Linked DNA regions of Caldimonas thermodepolymerans. The protein of the gene in region 1 interacts with the protein of each later gene in a pairwise test. Links are inferred from orthologs where the notes say so. Each region holds a gene or a part of one and is shown on either strand. Other genes may lie near its edges.

Evidence for each region.
Region 2: the proteins of hypB (region 1) and IS481_RS11565 interact in binary tests that used the Escherichia coli proteins (3 or more experiments, as listed by UniProt). The link is inferred for Caldimonas thermodepolymerans from one-to-one orthologs.

What each region holds. Positions count from the first base shown.
Region 1 is NZ_CP064338.1:231,846-238,109, reverse strand. The notes cover bases 103-2,990. They hold hypB (hydrogenase nickel incorporation protein HypB), read right to left. Parts: upstream 2,108-2,990; coding sequence 1,097-2,107; downstream 103-1,096. Other genes in these bases: IS481_RS01160 (hypothetical protein), read right to left, coding at 2,499-2,990; IS481_RS01165 (hydrogenase maturation nickel metallochaperone HypA/HybF), read right to left, coding at 2,111-2,506; IS481_RS01175 (Kae1-like domain-containing protein), read right to left, coding at 103-1,100. In the rest of the region: more of IS481_RS01175, read right to left, coding at 1-102; more of IS481_RS01160, read right to left, coding at 2,991-3,194; [NiFe]-hydrogenase assembly chaperone HybE, read right to left, coding at 3,615-4,112; IS481_RS01150 (rubredoxin), read right to left, coding at 4,109-4,336; IS481_RS01145 (hydrogenase expression/formation protein), read right to left, coding at 4,336-5,223; IS481_RS01140 (thioredoxin domain-containing protein), read right to left, coding at 5,248-5,733; IS481_RS01135 (HypC/HybG/HupF family hydrogenase formation chaperone), read right to left, coding at 5,736-6,080; IS481_RS01130 (HyaD/HybD family hydrogenase maturation endopeptidase), read right to left, coding at 6,082-6,264. UniProt on the Escherichia coli protein: Involved in the maturation of [NiFe] hydrogenases. Required for nickel insertion into the metal center of the hydrogenase. Exhibits a low intrinsic GTPase activity, which is essential for nickel insertion.
Region 2 is NZ_CP064338.1:2,467,424-2,472,848, forward strand. Bases 2,593-5,298 are described here. They hold IS481_RS11565 (FKBP-type peptidyl-prolyl cis-trans isomerase), read left to right. Parts: upstream 2,593-3,537; coding sequence 3,538-4,059; downstream 4,060-5,298. Other genes in these bases: IS481_RS11560 (cupin domain-containing protein), read right to left, coding at 2,593-3,512; IS481_RS11570 (DMT family transporter), read left to right, coding at 4,166-5,068; dut (dUTP diphosphatase), read right to left, coding at 5,085-5,298. Outside these bases: outer membrane protein assembly factor BamC, read left to right, coding at 1-587; IS481_RS11545 (MBL fold metallo-hydrolase), read left to right, coding at 610-1,389; IS481_RS11550 (hypothetical protein), read right to left, coding at 1,469-1,723; IS481_RS11555 (hypothetical protein), read right to left, coding at 1,870-2,370; more of IS481_RS11560, read right to left, coding at 2,382-2,592; more of dut, read right to left, coding at 5,299-5,425. UniProt on the Escherichia coli protein: Folding helper with both chaperone and peptidyl-prolyl cis-trans isomerase (PPIase) activities. Chaperone activity prevents aggregation of unfolded or partially folded proteins and promotes their correct folding.

The DNA.
Region 1 (6,264 bases):
CGGGCGACCCAGGCCTGGCCGAGCGCCAGGCCGGCATCGCCGGGACCGCTGTCGCGCGGCCACAGCACCTTCAGGCCCCGCGCCGCGAGGCCCGCCGTGACCTGTTCGCGCAGCAGCACGTTGTAGAAGCAGCCGCCCGACAGCACCGCCAGCCGCACGCCGCAGCGCGTGGCGGCATCGCCGCACCAGTCGACGAGCGCCTCGCCGAGCGTGGCGTGGAACAGCGCCGCGCCGGACTCGGCGGGCTGGCCGGCCTCGTGCGCGGCCCACAGGTGCTGCAGCAGCGGCAGCAGGTCGAGCCGGCCGGCCGCGTCGATGCGCCAGCCGCCATCGAGCGGGCGCGTCGCGCCGTGCGCCGCGAGGTGCCGCTCGGCCGCGCGCTGCAGCGCGACCGCCGCCTCGGCCTCGTCCTGCTGGCGGTCGCACAGGCCCAGCACCGCGGCAGCGGCGTCGAACCAGCGCCCGGCGCTGCTGGTCGGCGGGCAGTGCAGCCCGCGCGCGAGCAGCTGCGCGACCCCGGCCGCGGCGGCCTCGCCGACGCGCGGCGCCAGGCGCGGCACGATCTCGTCGCCGCGTCCGGCCGCATGCAGCACGGCCGCGGCCATGCGCCACGGCTCACGCGCGGCGCGGTCGCCGCCGGGCAGCGCCAGCGGACGCAGGTGGCCGAGGCGCCGCTCCCGCCCGGGCCCGACGTACAGCAGCTCGCCGCCCCAGGCCTGGCCGTCATGGCCCAGGCCCACGCCGTCCAGCGCCAGCCCGACCGCCGGCCCGTCCACGCCGTGCTCCGCGAGCGCCACGCCCACGTGCGCGTGGTGGTGCTGCACGCCGATCGCGGGCACGCCCAGGCGCGCGGCCAGCTCCAGCGCGAGGCGGGTGCTGAAGAAGTCCGGATGCAGGTCGTGCGCGACCGCGGCGACCGCCAGCCCCTGCGCGCGCGCTTCGGCCAGCAGCGCCTCGGCGGAGCGCTCCAGCGCCTCGCAGGCCTGCGGCTCGGACAGGTCGCCGTGCAGCGCCGACCAGCGCGCCCGGCGCCCGTCCCACAGGCAGGCGCGGTTCTTCAGCCAGGCGCCGACGCCGAGGCAAGCCGCCAGCGCGCTCATCGCCCCGCCGCCTGCGCCGCCTTCAGGCGCGCCAGTTCGGCCTCGGCCGCAGCCAGCCGCTCGCGCAGCGCGGCCACCTCGTCGGCGGGCGCCGCGTGGGCATGGCCGTGGTGATGGTGATGATGGTGGTGATGCGGGCGGCCGGCGGCATGGTCCAGCGCGTGCAGCAGCCAGCCGATCCAGGCGTCCATGCCCTCGCCGGTGGTAGCCGACAGCTGCAGCACCTCGATGCGCGGGTTGACGCGGCGCGCGTGCGCGATGGCCCGCTCCACGTCGAAGCGCAGGTGCGGCAGCAGGTCGGTCTTGTTGAGGATCATCAGCGAGGCCGCGGCGAACATGTCGGGGTACTTGGCCGGCTTGTCCTCGCCTTCGGTGACCGACAGCACCGCGACCTTGGCCGCCTCGCCCAGGTCCCACAGCGCGGGGCACACGAGGTTGCCGACGTTCTCGATGAACAGGATGCCGCTGCCGGCCATCGGCAACCGCCCGAAGGCGTCGCGCACCATCTCGGCGTCGAGGTGGCAGCCCTTGCCGGTGTTGACCTGGATCGCCGGCGCGCCGGTGGCGCGGATGCGCTCGGCGTCGTTCGTGGTCTGCTGGTCCCCCTCGATCACCGCGACGGAGAGCCGCGCGTCGCGCGCGCGCAAGCGCTCGATCGTCGCGCACAGCAGCGTCGTCTTGCCCGAGCCGGGGCTGGAGACCAGGTTGAGCGCCAGCACGCCCTGCTGGGCGAAGCGGTGGCGGTTCTCCCGCGCGATGCGGTCGTTCGCGCCCAGCACGTCCTGCTCGATGCGCAGCGCGCGCTCCTGGCTCATGCCGGGCACCGAGACGCGCGCCGCGCCGGTGCCGTAGTGCAGGTTGCCGTGCGCGTGGTCGTGGTGACGGGGATCGTGATGATGGTGGTGGTGATCGTGGTGGTGGTGATGGTGGTCGTGGCCCTGCCCCGCGGCATGGACGGGATCAGGGGCCGGACCGGCGCCGTTGGCGCAACCGCAGACGACACACATGCTTCACTCCTCGGCAAGGGGAGCCGCCGGCGCGCCGGCCGGCTCGGATGACGGAAGGTCCTCGACGTACATCTCCACCACGCGCAGCTCGGTGCCGGAGGTCGGCTGCAGGCGGGCGCTGCCGCAGGCGGGACAGTCGTCGAGGCGGGACCGGATCGGCACCGTGCGGCTGCAGCCCAGGCACCAGGCCTGGCCCGGCACCTCGCGCAGCTCGACCGCGGCTTGTTCGAGGCAGGTGCCCGAGGCGATCGACTCCAGCGCGAAGCGCAGCGCACGCACGTCCACCGCACTGAGCGCGCCCGCCTCGACGACGAGCCGCCGCACCCGCACCGCGCCTTCGCGGGCCACCGCGTCCTCGGCGATGCGCAGGATGCCGCCGGCCAGGCTCAGTTCATGCATGGTGGATCTCGTCGTGGATGGTGTCGCGTCGCGCAGGACCCGTGCGGGCGGCCACCTCGAACGCCACGCAGGGGTCGAAGGCGGTCGCCAGCGCGCCGGCCAGCCGCGCGATGCCGGCCTCGTCGCCGCGCAGCCGGGCCAGCGCCCGCGCGACGCCCCCTTCGGGGTGGAAGTTCCATTCGGTGGGGGCGACGACATGGTAGCCCGCCACCCGTTGCGCGGCGTCGAGCCGGACCGCGTGCAGCAGCACGCCGCGCGCCATCTCGACCGCCGCCACCGCGGCCTGCCCGCCCAGCGGCTCGGCCCAGGCGCGCAGCAGGTCCTCGCCGGCGGCCAGCCGCGCGACCTCCTCGACGCCGGCCGCGAGCCGCGCGACGACGCTCGCAGGGCGCGGGCGGCCGCTGGCGCGCTGCAGGCGCGGCGCAGCGCCGGTCTGCGCGCAGCGGCCGTCGGGCAGCACCGGGCGGACCATGAAGCCCGGCTCGTCGAGCAGGCGCGCGCCCAGGCCCGCGAGCGCACCGGGCAGCCCGAGCACGTCCTCGACGGCCGGCATCGCCGGCACCTCGGGCAGCGGCAGGCGCGCGGCCTCGCGCAGCAGCCACGCCGGCTCCTGGGGGGCGTCGGCGATCCAGGCGTCGAGCCAGCCGGGCTCGGCCTGCAGGCGACCCAGCCAGGCCTCGGGCGCCATGCCGAGCGCGTGCGCGGCGACCCAGGCCGCGGCCCGGGCCGCATGCCCGCTGTCGCCCTGCCACAGCTCGCGCAGCGCGGCCAGCGCCTGCGGTCGCGGCGGCTGCCCGGCCAGCGGCTGCGGCCAGTCCAGCCAGAGGCGGCGCAGGTGCTCGCGCAGCGTCTGCGCCTGCCAGCTGCCGGCGCTGGGCTGCGCTCGCGTCGACGCGCGCCTGGCCGGCGGCGGCTTCCAGCGCCAGCCGCGCGGCGAGTTCGTGCGCGCCGCCGCACAGCGCGTACAGGCGGGGCATCAGCGCCGGCACCTGGGCCGCGTCCAGGCCCACGCACACGCGCGCCAGCGCCAGCGCGCGGCCGTTGACGATGCCGTGCGGCGGCTCGCGACCGGGCCGCAGCCGCAGGGTGCCGTCGAGGCGGGGCGCGGTCATGCCGCCGCTCCCGGGCGCGCGCCGCCGAACAGGAAGCGCCGCCGCGCGGGCTGCTCGGGCACGGCGGCCTCGCGCGCCTGCAGCAGCCGCATCACTTCGCCGGCCACGGCGCGCGCCGCGGCCATGTCCTCGAACTCGAACATCGGCGAGAACAGCGAACAGGCCTCGAACCGCCCCATGCCGTCTTCCTGCGCGCCGATGAAACCGTAGTCCGCCTCGCCCAGGCGGTGCGTGCGCTCGCGGCCGGGTGCGGCGACGCAGGCCGGGTCGTCCGGCCGCCAGACCAGGTTCATGCACCAGGGCGTGACCAGCACGCCCAGCCAGCCGGCCTCGCCACCGTCCAGCGTGCGGTGGTGGAAGCCCACCGCCTCGACGCCGAGCCCCGGGTGGCACATCGGCAGCCCGGCCATGCGCGTGCGCGCGATGCGGCCGTAAGCCTGCACCAGCAGGCCCGACGGATCGGCAGCGGGAGCGGCGTGCGCGCTGCGGCTCATTCCAGCACCATGAACTGGTCGGCGTCGCCGTCGCACTGCGGGCAGCGCCAGTGCGGCGGCAGCTCCGCGAACGGGGTGCCGGGCGGGATCTGCCACACCGGGTCGCCCTCGGCCGGGTCATAGACCCACCAGCAGATCTTGCATTCGAGGCGCGCGTCGCGCGACAGCCTGCTGCGGTCGCCCAGGTAGCTGCCCTCGAAGCGGGGTTGGTCGGCGCAGGCCATCACGGTGCTCCGGTCAGCCAGGCCAGCACCTCGTCGAGGCGCTCGGCCGAGTCCTGCAGGTCCTCGGGCGCGGCGCGCACCGCGTCGGGCATCGCGGTGACCTCGATGGTGTCGAGGATCACCGCGTCCTGCGAGTTGTAGTAGACCACCCGCCAGCAGTGCGGCACGCGCGTGCTGGTGACGCGGCAGTTGCCGTAGCCGCGCGACAGCACCACCACGCGCCCCTGCCCCAGGCGTTCGCCGAGGAAGGCCAGGTCCTCGGGCGACAGCGGCAGCAGCGTCAGGTTGACCACGTGCGTGGGCCGCTGCGGGGTCCAGCGCGCCACCTGGTCGGACAGCTCGGTGAGGATCGACGGCGCGTTCATCACGCCCGGCGGCAGGGCCTCGGGCAGGGCCAGGGCACGCACGTCGGTCGCGTCCAGCCGCGCCTGCTCGCCGACCAGCGAGGGCACCGCGGCGACCTCGATGCGGTCCTCGACCGGCTCGCCGTCCCGGAACACCGCGATGCGCCACACGCCGGTGAACACCGACTCCTGGATGCGCACCTCGCGCCCGTCGCCGGTGTCGATGCGCGCGCTGACCTCGCCTTCGCCGAGCACCTGGTTCAGCAGCTGGCGGTCGGCCGGGCCGAGGTGGTCGAGCGACACCGGCGCGGGCGTGCCGCCCTCGAGCACCTGGTGCAGCGCGCGCTGCACCGCATGCAGGGCCTCGTGGGCGGCCGACAGGCCGGCGACCTCCTCGCGCTCGGGCAGCACCGGCGGCCGGTAGGTGGACATGCCCTTGGGCATCTCGAGGTATTGCAGCGCTTCTTCCTCCACCTGCGAGCCAGGGCCGATGGCGCGCACCGGCAGGGGGAAGGGCTTGTACCGGGGGTCGTTGAAATCCATGGTGCAGATCCGGTGGGCAGGGAATCAATGACAGCCGCCGTCGCTCGCGGCCGCGCGCACGGGAATGCCGATGCTGGGCGCGCGCGTGACCGGCGCGGCCAGCACGCGCTGCACCTCGGCGAGGAAGACGTCCCAGTCGAGCATGCCGCCGACCGTGCCGAGATAGCCGCCGTCGCGCAGGAACACCAGCGCCGGCCGGCGCGACGCGCCGTAGCGCCGGTCCACCGCCATCTCGGCCTGCGGCTCGACCACGCCGGTGCGCCAGCCCGGCCCGCCGGCGGCGCGCACGGCCTTGAGCAGCTCGGGCAGCACCACCGCCACGTCCAGGCATTCGGGGAAGCGCACCGGGTCGCCCCACAGGAAGATCACCGCCACGCCGGGCTCGGCGAGGAAGGCATCGAGCGTGGCGTCGTTCACCCAGGCGCCCCCGGGCGCGCTCGCCAGGCGCTCGATCAGCGGCGGGATTGCCAGGGCGGCGGCAGGAGGGGTCAGGCTTTGGGTCGCGGTCATGGTCATGGGTCCCGGGGCTCGCGGGTGGCAGGGGCGGCGGCGCGGGCGCCGCCGGTCAGCTGTTGCAGCAGGTCGGCGCTCATCGCCGAGGGCAGGGCGAAGGCCGCGGGCGCCTGCGCGTCGCCGCCGGCCAGGGCCTGGTCGACCAGGTCCAGCGTGGCCTCGATCTCGGCGGCGCGCGTGGCGTCCAGCCGCTCCACCGCCGAGTCGAGGAACACCAGCACCCAGTCGCCGGGCGCGACCTCGCCGACCAGCGCGGTGCGCACCTGCTGCTCGCCCTTGCGGCCGGTGCAGCGTGCCAGCCCGTCCGCGGCCTCGATCACCTGCATGGGAATGCCGATGCACATCTCAGGCCCCCTCCTGCAGGCCGCGCGGCAGGAAACGCTCGTCGCCGATGCGGCAGGCCTCGGCCTCGCTCGGGCGGCCGGCCTCGTAGCGCTCCAGCGCCAGGTGCGGCGGCGTGACGGCTTCCTCGGGCGCCAGCGGCGTGGTGCGCGGGCGCGGCGGGCAGCCCCAGGCGGCCAGCTCGGC
Region 2 (5,425 bases), 2.2 Mb from region 1 along the record:
CGGGCGGCACCGAGATCTTCATCAGCCACCGGCGGATGGAAGAGGTCTACACCAACCAGCTGCAGGACCAGACCCGCTGGCAACCCGCGCCGGCCGATCCGGAACTGGAAGCGCAGATCCTGGCCCGCCTGATGGTCAAGCTGGGCGCGGCCAAGGAAACCAAGGACGCCGAAGCCGCCGTGGCGGCGGCCCCGGCCGCACCCGAGCGAGCCCGCGTCGTCTCGGCCGATGGCCAGCCTGCGGTGCAGGTGGACGACGGCTTCGACCGCGCCTGGCGGCGCGTCGGCCTGTCGCTGGACCGCGCCGGCTTCACGGTCGAGGACCGCGACCGCGCCCAAGGCCTGTACTTCGTCCGCTACGTCCAGCCCTCGCCCGAGGACGGCCGCCGTGAACCAGGCCTGCTGACGCGCTGGTTCGGCATCGGCGGCAAGGCCGAGGACATCGCCCCGGCGCGCTACCGCATCGCCGTGCGCGGCGACGGCGAGCAGCGCACCCTCGTGTCGGTGCAGAACGCCCAGGGCGCGCCCGAGACCGGAGCCGTGGCGCAGCGCATCGTCCAGCTGCTGGCCGAAGACCTCAAGCGCTGACCTCCCCCGCTGCCGGCCGATGATCCGCTTCTGCAGCCTGGGCAGCGGCAGCACCGGCAACGCCACGCTGATCGAGGCCAGCAGCGGCACCGGCCCGGCCACCCGGCTGCTGGTGGACTGCGGCTTCTCGCTGCGCGAGCTCGAAGCCCGGCTGGCCCGCGCCGGCGTGGCCGCCACCGAGCTGTCCGGCGTGTTCATCACCCACGAGCACGGCGACCACGTCGGCTGCGCGCTGACCCTGACGCGCCGCCACCGCGTGCCGCTCTACACCAGCCGCGGCACCTGGCAGGCGATCGGCGCGCCCGAGGAGGCCGGCCTTCCGGTGCATTTCGTGCACGACGGCCTGCCCGTCGATCTGGGCGAGCTGGCCATCACGCCCTACACCGTGCCGCATGACGCGCGCGAGCCGCTGCAGCTGACCTGCACCGACGGCGACGCCAAGCTCGGGCTGCTCACCGATGCCGGCTGTGCCACCGCGCACCTGCTGGCGCAGCTGCAGGCCTGCACTGCGCTGCTGCTGGAATGCAACCACGACCTGCAGATGCTGCAGGCCTCGCGCTACCCGGCCTCGCTGAAGGCGCGCATCGCCGGGCGCCTGGGGCACCTGTCCAACGACACGGCCGCGCAGATCCTGGCCGCCTGCGGCCATGACGGCCTGCGCCACGTCGTGGCCGCGCACCTGAGCGAGCAGAACAACACCCCGGCGCAGGCAGCCCGGGCGCTGGCGACGGCGCTGGATTGCGCGGCGGACGAGATCGTGGTCGCCGGGCCGCTCGACGGTTTTTCCTGGCTGCGCGCCTGATAATCCGCTTAACGTTCGTAACAAAAAGGCAACAAAAAAGCCGCCCGCAGGCGGCTTTTCACGAGTGGCCTCGAACCGATCAGTTGGAGGCGGGCTCTTCGGCGGCCGGAGCAGCGTCGGAAGCGGCTTCCTCGGCGGGCTGTGCGGCTTCGGCCGGCTGCTCGCCAGCGGGCTGCTCGGCCGGTTGCTCGGCCGGCTGCTCGGCAGGTTGTTCCGCGGGAGCCGGAGCCGGGGCCTCGACGGCCGGAGCAGGAGCCGGTTCTTCCTTCTTGCCGCAGGCGGCCAGGGCCATGGCGGCAGCGATCACGGACGTCAACAGAAGCGACTTGTTCATTCCTTATTCCTCAGTAAGTTTTTTCGACCAATCACCGGTGTTCGGCAGAACCCTGATGAACTGAGTCCCAGCCGAGCGCAAAATGTTCAGTTTCACGTGACCATTTCCACGCTAATCGAAAATTATATCCCCGGGAAAACCAGAATTCACAGCCCAAGTGTGTAGACAGGAAACGCATCGGTGCCTTGGTGCCACAGCTCGTCCAGCGCCTCGGCGGCCCTGAGCATCGACGCGGCCCGGTTCTCCGCCACCCCGCGGTACAGCCGGTCATCCAGCAACCGCACCCCGTGCAACCCCGGTGCGAGCCACGCACGCGGCACCTGCTCGGGGCGCAGGTTCTCGATCGACCGGCACTCGACGATGTGCGCCCAGTCACGGCGCCAGTTCACCCAGCGCGCATGCCGCCGCACGATCTCGTCGAAGTGGAGCGCCAGCACCCGCAGCCGCCGGTGGCTGTGCGCCCAGCGCGCGAGGCTGTCCACCACCGCCCGCTCGCCCAGCGGCCAGTCGGCGTAGTCGACGTCGCACAACCAGATCTCGCGGGCCCCCTGCGTGGCCGCCAGCTCGAAGGCGGCACGCAGCTCGTCCTGGAACTGTGAACGCGACTCGAACCGACGGTAGACGTCGGTGCCGGAAGTGGGGTCCATGGTCAGCTCCTTCAGGAGGGGTCCAGGGCGTGCAGCCAGCCGTCATCGGCCCACTGCTCGAGCAGCTGGCGCGCGCCGTCGCTCAGGCGGGCCACCTCGGCCGCGCCGAGCTCGCGGCGGTCCGCCAGCCGGCGCATCAGCACCGCGTCGCGCCCGCCGGCACGATACGACTCGCCGTTGATGAACACGTGACGCGCGTCATACATCATGCGGGTGCGCCGGTCCAGGCGCACGCCGCCGGAGAGGTCCGCCGCCTCCCGCGCTGCGGCACCGTCGAACCAGACATGCGGCTTGGGCTCGGTCAGGTACTCGCCCAGCGCGCAGTCCAGCGCCGTGCGGTCGCCCAGCAGCCGTGCAATGGCCCGCTCGGCATGGTCGCGCAGCGGCGGCGGGATCAGCCCGGGCGTCCCGGTGGCCGGCTGGCCGGGATCCCGGTACAGCACCTCGTCCTCCTCCTGCGCTTCCAGCATGCGCACGAGCACCTCGCGCGCCAGCTCGCTGCGGCGCGGCGAGCGGAAGCCCACCGAGTAGGTCATGCACTCGCCCTCGGCGATGCCGTCGTGCGCCCAGCGCGGCGGCAGGTACAGCATGTCGCCCGGCTCGAGCACCCATTCCTCCTCGGGCTCGAAGTTGGCGAGGATCTTCAGTGGCACGCCGGGCACCAGCTGCGGGTCGTCCAGCCGGCCGATGCGCCAGCGCCGCCGGCCGTGCACCTGCAGCAGGAACACATCGTAGGTATCGAAGTGCGGGCCGACGCCGCCGCCGTCGGTGGCGTAGGAGATCATCAGGTCGTCCAGCCTCGCGTCCGGCACGAAGCGGAACTGCTGCATCAGCGCGTGCACCGCGTCCACCTGCAGGTCCACGCCCTGCACCAGCACCGTCCAGCCCGGACGCGACAGCGGTGGCAGCGCGCGGCGCGGCAACGGCCCGTGGCGCAGCGTCCAGCCGCGCTCGCCGTGCACGATCAGGCGGGATTCGACGTCGTCGCGCCCGGCCAGCTCGAAGAGCTCGGCGCGCGACACCAGCGGCTCGAGGCCCGGGACGGCCTGGCGGATCAGCAGGGGTTTCTTGTGCCAGTGGCGACGCATGAACTGCGCGGGAGTCAGACCCCCGAGCAGGGAAAGCTTCTTGTCGATGTCCATGAAGGCATTGTGCGATGATTGCCTGATGTTGATCGCGAATCCTTGCGTCGTCAGCCTCACCTGGCGACTCGAAGACACCCTGGGCCGCCTGATCGACGAGCTCACCGAGCCGGTCGAGTTCTTCTACGGCGGAGACGACCTGCTGGCCAAGGTCGAGGAAGTGCTGGAAGGCCAGACCGTCGGCTTCGAAGCCCGCCTGCACCTCGAACCCGAACACGCCTTCGGCGACTACCGCCCCGAACTCGTGTTCTTCGAGGAGCGCCGCATCTTCCCGGAACACATCGAGCCGGGCATGCAGTTCGACGGCGTGCCCGAGGGCGCCACCACCCAGGGCATGCCCAACGACGTGATCTACACGGTCACCGAGGTCTACGACAGCCACGTGGTGCTCGACGGCAACCATCCGCTGGCCGGCATCGCGCTGCGCCTGCTGCTCAAGGTGCGCGACGTGCGCGAAGCCACCCCCGAGGAGATCACCAACCGCTCGGTCGGCCAGCCGGTCTTCACCGTGCTGAACAGCGCGCCGCCCGGCACCTCGGTGCACTGACCGGCACCCGCGGCCGGTCCCGCACCGGTCGCAGCGACATCAGCCCCCCGCCCCGCCGCAGCCCGCTGCGCCCCGCGCGGCGGTTCCTTTTCCCGGAGTTGCCGACATGCCGAGTACGCCGCGTGCTCGCCCCGAGCTCTATGCCCTGAGCGCCGCCATCCTGAACGGCACGCTCGGTTCGTGGAACCGCCTTGCGTTCCGGGGCGGGGCCTCGTACCACGAGATCGCGTTCCTGAAGTGCTTCTTCGCCTTCCTGGTCGTGCTCGCGCTGTGCGCCGTCGATCCCGGCCGGCGGCGGCAGGTCGTGGCGCTGCGCCACCAGGCGCCGCGGCTGGCGGTGCTGGCCTTCCTCGGCATGTTCAGCCTGTACTACCTGGAAACCTGGGCCTTCAAGGAGGCCAGCATCCCGCTGGCGTCGTTCCTCACCTATGCGGCCGGCGGGGTCACGATCCTGCTGTCGGCCCTGTGCCTGGGAGAACGCATCGGGCTGTTCCGCGCGCTGGCCTTCGGGCTGATCGTCGGCGGCGTCTGGATGATCTTTTCGCACGAGGCGGATGTCTCGGGCAGCCCGCTGGGCATCGCGCTGGCGCTGCTGGCCGGCCTCGGCTACGCGCTGTTCATCTTCGTCTCCAAGCTGTGGCGCATGGGCAGCGGGCTGGCGCACCTGGCATGGTTGTTCGGGCTGGGCAGCCTGTACCTGCTGGTGCCGGTGCTGCTCGAGGGCTTCTCCTGGCCCGGCCTGCAGGCCGGGGCCGCGATCGCCGGGATGGTGCTGCTGCCGACCATCGGCGGCTTCTACTTCACGACCCGCGCGGTGCACACCGGCCCAGCCAGCAGCGTGCAGATCATCGAGACCAGCGACCCGCTGTTCGCCACGCTGTTTGCCTTCGCGCTGTTCGGCGACCGCCTCACCCCCGCAGGCTGGGCCGGCGCGGCCTGCATCATGGCCGGCCTGCTGCTGGCGCTCAGGCGCGTGCCCTCAGCGCTGCCCCGCCCGGCGCACGGCTGAGGCGCGCCGCGCGCGCTCAGAGCCGCCCGGTGCTGCCGAAGCCGCCTTCGCCGCGCGCGGTGGTGGTGGAGAAGTTGTCGACGAACTGCAGGCCCACCTGCACCACCGGCTGGAACATCAGCTGGGCGATGCGCTCGCCCGGCTCGATGGTGAAGGGCTGCTCGCCGTCATTGGCCAGGATCACGCCGATCTCGCCGTGGTAGTCGGCGTCGATCACGCCGATGCCCTGCGCGACGCGGATGCCGTGCTTGAGCGACAGGCCCGAGCGCGACGCGACGATCGCGACCAGCCCCGGGTCCATCATGTTGATCGCCAGGCCCGTCTTGACCAGCGCGCGCTGGCCGGGCGCCAGCACCA